DNA from 2 places in the Kitasatospora sp. NE20-6 genome. Region 1 is predicted to be linked to the other one. Evidence: riboswitches for the same ligand, from Rfam matches in the RefSeq annotation. Region 1 holds a riboswitch; the other holds the start of a gene.
What was found. Region 1 has a riboswitch for thiamine pyrophosphate ahead of thiC (phosphomethylpyrimidine synthase ThiC). Riboswitches for the same ligand answer to the same signal wherever they lie in the genome.
Positions count from the first base shown of each region.

Region 1 (4,299 bases):
GGCGGTCTCCGGGTCGAGGGCCAGGTTGAACTGGTCCTCCCAGCGGAACTCGAACCGGGCGTCGGAGAGGGCGTCGTCCCAGGCCTGGGCGCCGGGGTGGCCCTTCGCGAGGTCGGCGGCGTGCGCGGCGATCTTGTACGTGATGACGCCGGTCTTCACGTCGTCGCGGTCGGGCAGGCCCAGGTGCTCCTTCGGCGTGACGTAGCAGAGCATCGCCGTGCCCCACCAGGCGATCATGGCGGCGCCGATGCCCGAGGTGATGTGGTCGTAGCCGGGGGCGACGTCCGTGGTGAGCGGGCCGAGCGTGTAGAAGGGGGCCTCGTCGCAGATCTCCTTCTGCAGCTCCATGTTCTCCCTGATCTTGTGCATCGGGACGTGGCCCGGGCCCTCGATCATCACCTGGACGTCGCGCGCGCGGGCGATCCGGCCGAGCTCGCCGAGGGTCTGCAGTTCGGCGAACTGGGCCTCGTCGTTGGCGTCCGCGATGGAGCCGGGCCGCAGGCCGTCACCGAGCGAGAAGGTGACGTCGTACGCGGCGAGGATGTCGCAGAGCTCCTCGAAGTTCGTGTAGAGGAAGTTCTCCTCGTGGTGGGCGAGGCACCAGGCGGCCATGATCGAGCCGCCGCGGGAGACGATGCCGGTCTTCCGGCGGGCGGTCATCGGCACGTACCGCAGCAGCACGCCGGCGTGCACGGTCATGTAGTCGACGCCCTGCTCGCACTGCTCGACGACCGTGTCGCGGTAGACGGCCCAACTGAGGTCCTCGGCGCGGCCGTCGACCTTCTCCAGGGCCTGGTAGAGCGGCACGGTGCCGATCGGCACGGGGGAGTTCCGCAGGATCCACTCGCGGGTGGTGTGGATGTTGCGGCCGGTGGAGAGGTCCATGACGGTGTCGGCGCCCCAGCGGGTGGCCCACGTCATCTTCTCCACCTCCTCCTCGATGGAGGAGGTGACGGCGGAGTTGCCGATGTTGGCGTTGATCTTCACCAGGAAGTTGGTGCCGATGATCGCCGGCTCGACCTCCGGGTGGTTGACGTTCACCGGGATGACGGCCCGCCCGCGGGCGACCTCGTCGCGCACGAACTCCGCTTCCAGGCCCTCCCGCAGGGCCACGAACTCCATCTCCGGGGTGACGGTCCCCCGCTTCGCGTAGGCGAGCTGGGTGACGGCGGCGCCGTGACGGCCGCGCAGCGGACGGCGCGGACGGCCGGGGAAGACCGCGTCGAGGTTGCGCAGGCTGCCGCCGCGCGGCGCGGTGTGCCTGATGCCGTCGTCCTCGGGGCGCGCCTCGCGGCCGTCGTACTCCTCGACGTCGCCGCGCCGGCGGATCCACGGGTCGCGCAGGGCCGGCAGGCCGCGCCGCACGTCGGACGTGTGGGCGGGGTCGGTGTACGGGCCGGAGGTGTCGTACAGCGGCACGCTGCGGCCGTCGGTGAGGACGACCTCGCGGTACGGCACCTGCAGGTCGGGGCTGCTGCCCTGGAGGTAGGCCTTGCGCCAGGCCGGGGTCGGGTAGCCGGTGGACGTGCTGTCGGCCGTACGGCCGGAGGCAGACGTCGGCTGTGCTTCGAACGTGGTCATGAGACCTCTTACTCCCTACGCCGGCATTACCCGGTCAGGTTCCTGCGGTCGGCGCAGCGGTCGGTTCGCACACCTGCGAACCTTTCAGCGCCCTCTCAGCCCGGTGCTCCGAGCTCCCGTTGGTTGCGGACGGGCGTCCGCAACAAGACGTCAACACCGTAGCGGGCGGCCCCGGACCGGTCCAGACGGGTTCCGGCCAGTGGGCCGGGGGAGCACACTGGCGGCATGGTGGGCAGCACGGGCCGGGTGACCGGCAGGGTCGGGACGGGACTGGTCGGCGAGGTGCTGGTGCACGTCGCGGAGCGGCAGGGCACGGAGGCGTTCCTCGCGTACCCGGCGGTGCCGGGTGAGGGTTTCGCGCCCGGTACGCCGGTGCTGGTGGTCGAGTACCAGCCGCCGCGGACGGTGTACGTGGCGGCGCTTTGACGGAATCTTGACGCGTTCGTGGGCGGATCGAGGGCCGCCGGCTCTTCCGCGGAGATCACGGCAGGCGCAGAATCTCCTGCTGCCGCCGGCTTCCGCGCCTTCCTGCACACCAGAGCGCAGCCACGGGACGCCGGCGTGCCCTGAAGGGGGAATCAGCCGATGCTCATCGGCATCGCCGGGGCCGTCGTGGCCTCGATCATCGTCCTGATCGTGCTGTTCAAGCTCATGTGGCGGGTCGCCGAGCCGAACGAGGCACTGATCATCTCCGGTTCGAAGCACCGGTCCGAGGGAGTCGCGGAGGGACTCGGATTCCGGATCGTCACCGGGCGCGGCACGCTCGTGACGCCGGGCGTCCAGGTCGTCCGCAGGCTCTCGCTCGACCTCAACGAGGCCGATCTGGACGTGGAGTGCGTGACGTCGCAGGGGATCCCGGTGCACGTGAAGGGCGTGGTGATCTTCAAGGTGGGCGACGACCCGGTGTCGATCGCCAACGCCGCGCGCCGCTTCCTCGACCAGCAGAAGCTGATGGGGCACCGGGTGCACAACGTCTTCGCCGGTCATCTCCGGTCCATCGTCGGCGGGTTGACGGTCGAGGACATGATCCGCGACCGCGAGCGGATGACCGGGGAGACCCGGGCCGCGTCCGGCAGCGAGATGGAGAAGCTCGGCCTGATCATCGACTCGCTGCAGATCCAGGAGATCCTGGATCCGACCGGCTACATCCGGAACCTCGCCGCACCGCACGCGGCCGCCGTGCAGCGCGACGCCCGGATCGCCGCCGCCGAGGCCGACCGGCGGGCCACCGAGGCCGAGCAGGAGGCGTTCGCCCGCAAGGCCGAGGCCACCCGCAACTCCGGCATCCAGCAGGCCGGGTACCAGGCCGAACTGGAGACGGCGACGGCCCGCGCGCTGCAGGCCGGTCCGCTGGCGCAGGCCGCCGCGCGGCAGGAGGTGGTCGTGCAGGAGACGAAGGTCGCCGAGCTGGAGGCGCACCGCAAGGAGCAGCAGCTCCAGGCGGACGTCCGCAAGCCTGCCGACGCCCGCGCGTACGAGACGCGGACGAAGGCGCAGGCCGACCGCGACGCCCGGATCTCCGCGGCGGAGGCGCTGGCCCGGGAGACCGAGCTGAACGCGACGGCCGAGGCGAACCGGGTGAAGGTCGCGGCCGTCGCGGACGCGGAGGCGACCCGGGCCCGCGGCCTCGCGTCGGCGGAGGCCACCAAGGCGACCGGCTCGGCCGAGGCCGCGGCGGCGGAGGCGAAGGGTCTGGCGGCCGCCGAGGCGGCGCGGGCCCTGGGCCTCGCCGAGGCGGAGGCGATCAAGGCCCGGGCGGCGGCCCTCGCGGAGAACCAGGAGGCGGTGGTCGCGCAGCAGCTGGCCGAGAACTGGCCGGAGATCGTGCGGGCCGGCGCGGAGGCGTTCGGCAACGTCGAGCACATGGTGCTGCTGAACGGCGCCGAGGGCATGGGCGACATGTTCGCGAAGGCGCTGACCATGGGCGGCACCGGTCTCGGTCTGGCCCGGCAGCTGCTCTCCGCGATGGGTCCGCAGCAGGGGCCGGACGGGGTGGCGGCCGGGCCGTCCGCGCGGCGTACGGCGGGGCAGGCGATCCCGGTGCAGGACGGCGCCGCGGGCTGAGCCCGGAACGCCGGACGCCGGGGCCGGGTGCGGTCACGCCTCCTCGGCGACGACCAGCCCGGCCATGCGGCCCGCGAAGACGTTGCCGACGAGGACGCCGAGGGTGATCGCCGCGACCAGGAGGACGGTGCCGAGCCAGACCATCGTCTCCACCGGCAGCGTGTAGGCGCCGACGACCTTGGCCGCGCACTCGGCGACCAGCACGGTGCCCCAGGTGAGGGTGAAGTTCCGCTCGTGACGGCGGAACTCCGCCGAGCCGGCGGCGAGCCGCTGCCAGGCGGCCTCGCGGGCGGCGCGGCCCTTCACGACGAACGGGCGCAGGCCGGCGGTCATCAGGGGCTTCCCGGCGAGCACCGAGACGATCATCGAGCCGCCGATGACGCTGCTGAGCGCGCCGTCCTTGGCGATCATCAGCCGCGGGTCGCCGGCGACCGCGGAGAGGGCGACACCGGCGACGTTGACCACCAGCATGACCAGGGCGAGGGTGTTGACGCGGCGGTCCGTCAGCAGCCCGGCGGCGGTCCGGACGGCCGGCACCGCGCTGCCCAGGGTGAGCGAGGCGGCCAGGCCGAGGCCGGCGAGGCCGTGGGCCGCGTAGTAGACGGCGATCGGCACGGCGACGTCGATCACGAGCGGCTTCAGCGCCGCGGCCCT
Region 1 is NZ_BPRL01000009.1:143,025-147,323, forward strand. Features, by position in the region: gene thiC (phosphomethylpyrimidine synthase ThiC) at 1-1,581, opposite strand, end outside; TPP riboswitch at 1,577-1,709, opposite strand; gene SNE206_RS10420 (hypothetical protein) at 1,807-2,007, shown strand; gene SNE206_RS10425 (SPFH domain-containing protein) at 2,167-3,645, shown strand; gene SNE206_RS10430 (VC0807 family protein) at 3,679-4,299, opposite strand, start outside.

Region 2 (4,299 bases), on a different contig from region 1:
CTCGGCGGCGCGCCGCATCGCGTCGGCCATCAGCACCGGATCCTGGGCGCGGGTCACCGCGGAGGCCAGCATCACCGCGGAGCAGCCGAGCTCCATGGCGAGGGCCACGTCGGAGGCGGTGCCGGCCCCGGCGTCCAGGATCACCGGCACGCCCGCGCCCTCCACGATCAGCTGGAAGTTGTGCGGGTTGCGGATGCCCAGCCCGGAGCCGATCGGCGAGCCCAGCGGCATGATCGCCGCGCAGCCCACGTCCTCCAGCTTCCGCGCCAGCACCGGGTCGTCGTTGGTGTACGGCAGCACGGTGAAGCCGTCGTCGACGAGCGTCTCGGCGGCGTCCAGCAGCTCGATCGGGTCGGGCAGCAGGGTGCGCTCGTCGGCGATCACCTCCAGCTTCACCCAGTCGGTGCCGAGCGCCTCCCTGGCCAGCCGGGCCGTCAGGACGGCCTCCCCGGCGGTGAAGCAGCCGGCCGTGTTGGGCAGCACCCGGATCGCGTTGCGGGTCAGCACCTCCAGCACCGAGCCCTGGGTGGCGGCGTTGACCCGCCGCATCGCGACGGTGGTGAGCTCGGTGCCGGAGACGCGCAGCGCCTGCTCCAGCACCTCCAGGCTGGGCGCACCGCCGGTGCCCATGATCAGGCGCGAGGTGAAGGCGGTGCCCGCGATGGTGAGAACGTCGTCGGCCATGCGGTCAGCCTCCCTGGACGGCGGTGAGGATCTCGACCCGGTCACCCGTGCCGAGCACGGTGACGTCCCACGAACTGCGCGGCACCACCGCCTCGTTGACGGCGGCCGCGACCCCGGTGGGTGCGGCGCAGGCCTGCGCCACCACCTCGGCCAGCGTGGTGGCGGCGGGCAGCTCGCGCGCCTCGCCGTTCACGGTCAGTGCGATGTCGGTCATACGGCGGCCTTCGGACGGAAGCGGTCGGGGGAGAAGGGGGCGGCGAGGTCCGGCACGCGGCCGGTCGCCAGGTACGTGCCGACCAGGTCGGCGGTGACGGGCGTGAGCAGCACCCCGTTGCGGTAGTGGCCGGTCGCGGCGACCAGGCCGGGCAGCGCGGTGGGGCCGAGCAGCGGCGCGTTGTCGGGCGAGCCCGGACGCAGCCCGGCGCCCGTCTCGACCAGCGGCAGCTCGGTCAGCCCGGGCACGAGCGCGTGCGCGTCGCGCAGCAGCTCGTAGACGCCGCCCGCGGTGACGGTGGTGTCGTGGCCCTGCTCCTCGGTCGTCGCACCGATGACCAGCTCGCCGTCGGCGCGCGGCACCAGGTAGACGTGCTGCCCGCGCACCACCGCGCGGACGTTGCGGGCCAGGAACGGCCGGTACGCGGGCGGCACGTGCAGCCGCAGCACCTGCCCCTTCACCGGCCGCACCGGCGGCAGCACGCCAGGCGGCAGCCCGGGCAGCAGGTGGCTGCGGGAACCGGCCGCGAGCACGACCCGGCCGGCCGGGCACACGGTGCCCGCGTCGGTGCGCGCCCCCGCCGCCCGGTCGCCCTCCAGCAGGAGCTCGGCGGCGAGGGCCCGTTCGAAGGCGACACCGGCCCGGGTGCAGGCCTCGACGAGGGCGCGGGCGAGCCGGCGGCCGTCCACCTGGTGGTCGCCGGTGACGTGCAGGCCGCCGCGGACGCCCGGGGCGAGCATCGGCTCCAGGCGCCGGCACTCGCGGCCGGTCAGCCAGTGCGAGGTCAGTCCGAGCCGGGCCTGGAAGGCGTGCAGCTCGCGCAGTTCCTCGCGGTCGTCGGAGTCCAGCGCGACGGCGAGGGTGCCGGTCTCCCGGTAGCCGGTGTCCAGGCCGGTCACCTCCGTGAGCTCGGCGGCGAACGCCGCGTACCGCTCGTTGGAGGCCATGCCCAGGCGCAGCAGCGGCTCCTCGCCGTACTGCAGTTCGGTGACCGGGGCGAGCATGCCGGCGGCGACCTGCGCCGCGCCGCCGCCCGGGGCCGGGTCGACGACGGTCACCGACAGGCCGTGCTGGGCCGCCCGCCAGGCGACCCCCAGGCCGATGATGCCGCCGCCGATCACCAGCACGTCGGAGTGAGGCCGTGCCACGTCGCTTCTGCTCCCTTCGCCGGCATGACCCGGATCAGGTTCGGACGGTCGCAGGCCGCACCAGCCCGCCTCTCAGCCCGGTGCACCGGGCTCCCGTGTGAGGTGTGCACCCACCATAACGCCGCGTGTCGCGCTCCCCTAAAGGACGTGCACAGGACGGACACCCCGGCCGATAGGGTGACCGGCGTGGTGGAGCTGAGCGGTACGGACAGGGTCGTCGTCGTCGGCGCCGGCATGGCCGGTGCACAGTGCGCGGCCGCCCTGCGCCAGGGCGGCCTGACGGCGCGGATCACCCTGGTCGGCGACGAGCCGCACCGCCCCTACGACCGGCCGCCGCTCTCCAAGGACGTGCTGCTCGGCCTGGCCGACTCCACCGCCTTCGACCTCGACTGGGACGCCCTCGGCGTCGAACTGCTGCCGGGCCGCCGGGCCACCGGCCTCGACCCCGGCGTCCTGCACACCGACGGCGGGCCGGTCACCCACGACGCCCTCGTCCTCGCCACCGGCGCCGCGCCCCTGCTGCTGCCCGGCACCGCCGGCGCCCGCGTGCTGCGCACCGTCGACGACGCCCTCGCCCTGCGCGCGGACCTCACCCCCGGCACCCGCCTGGCCCTGGTCGGCGCCGGCTGGATCGGCGCCGAGACCGCCACCGTGGCCCGGCAGCTCGGCTGCGCGGTCACGGTCGTCGAGGCCGGCCCGGCCCCGCTGCCCGGCGCCCTGCCGACGGAGCTCGGCACGCTGATGACGGCCTGGTACGCGGACGCCGGGGTCGACCTGCGCTGCGGCACCGGCGTGGCCGCCGTCGAACCGGGCGGCCTGCTGCTCGCGGACGGCGGGCGCGTCGAGGCCGACCTCGTGGTGACCGGCATCGGCGCCCGCCCGGCCACCGGCTGGCTGGCGGGCTCCGCCGTGGCCCTCGACGCGGCGGGCGCCGTGCTCGTGGACGACCGGCTGCGCACCACCGCCCCCGGCGTGTGGGCCGCCGGCGACTGCGTCGCGTACCCGTCGGCGCGTTCCGGCACCCGGCTGGCCGTGCAGCACTGGGACCACGCCCTGCAGTCGGGCGGGGCGGCGGCGGCCTCGCTGCTGGGCTCGGAGACGCCGTACGACCCGGTGCCCTACTTCTGGTCGGAGCAGTTCGGGCGGATGGTGCAGTACGCGGGCCACCGCGCGGACGGTGACGAACTGCTGTGGCGCGGCTCGCCGGACGACGCCTCCTGGTCGGTGCTGTGGCTGCGCGGCGGCGCCCTGGCGGCGCTGCTCGCCGTCGACCGCCCGCGTGACCTGACCCAGGCGAAGCGGCTGATCGACCGCGGCACGGTGCTCGACCGGGCCCTCGCCGCGGACCCTGCGGTGCAGCTCAGGACGGCCGCCGGCTGACCCCGCGCGCCGGTCACGGTCCGTGACCGTCCGGTGCCTCCGGCGGGGGCCGTGTGCGTCGGGGGCCGTTCAGGTGGCAGTCTGGTGCCGTGAGCGAGATTGATCCCAAGATTGACGCCCTGGTTCCGGCCTGGCTGTACCTGCCCGACATCTCCGAGCGGTGGGGTGTCCAGATCACCGAAGTCCGCAACATGGTGAAGGCGGGCACCCTGCTGGCCGTCCGCCGCGGGCCGAACCGGTCGCTGCAGGTGCCGGCCGCCTTCGTGGAGGACGACGGCCTGGTGAAGCACCTGGTCGGCACCCTGACGGTGCTGCGGGACTCCGGTTTCAGCACCGAGGAGATCCTTGAGTGGATGTTCACCGAGGACCCGTCGCTGCCCGGCAGCCCGATGCAGGCCCTGATCGAGAACCGTGCCACCGAGGTCAAGCGCCGCGCCCAGGCGATGGCGCTCTGATGACCGCCGACCCGCGCGCGCAGCTCGCCGACGCCCGCCTCTACCTGTGCACCGACGCCCGGCGCGAGCAGGGCGACCTGCCCGAGTTCCTGGACGCGGTGCTGGCGGGCGGCGTGGACGTCGTGCAGCTGCGCGACAAGGGTCTGGAGGCCCGGCAGGAGCTGGAGCACCTGGAGGTCTTCGCCGACGCGGCCCGCCGCCACGGCAAGCTCTTCGCGGTCAACGACCGGGCCGACGTGGCGCACGCCGCCGGCCCGGACGTGCTGCACCTCGGACAGGACGACCTGCCGGTGCCCGCCGCCCGCGCCGTCGTCGGCGCCCGCACCGTCATCGGACGCTCCTGCCACGCGGAGTCCGAGGTGGACGCGGCGATCGCCGAGCCCGGTGTCGACTACTTCTGCACCGGCCCGGTCTGGCC
Region 2 is NZ_BPRL01000048.1:61,343-65,641, forward strand. Features, by position in the region: gene SNE206_RS28265 (thiazole synthase) at 1-684, opposite strand, end outside; gene thiS (sulfur carrier protein ThiS) at 689-898, opposite strand; gene thiO (glycine oxidase ThiO) at 895-2,046, opposite strand; TPP riboswitch at 2,041-2,153, opposite strand; gene SNE206_RS28280 (NAD(P)/FAD-dependent oxidoreductase) at 2,224-3,426, shown strand; gene SNE206_RS28285 (Rv2175c family DNA-binding protein) at 3,516-3,881, shown strand; gene thiE (thiamine phosphate synthase) at 3,881-4,299, shown strand, end outside.
Region 2: it holds a riboswitch for thiamine pyrophosphate, as region 1 does, so the genes downstream of both, thiO (glycine oxidase ThiO) here and thiC (phosphomethylpyrimidine synthase ThiC) in region 1, are expected to answer to the same signal.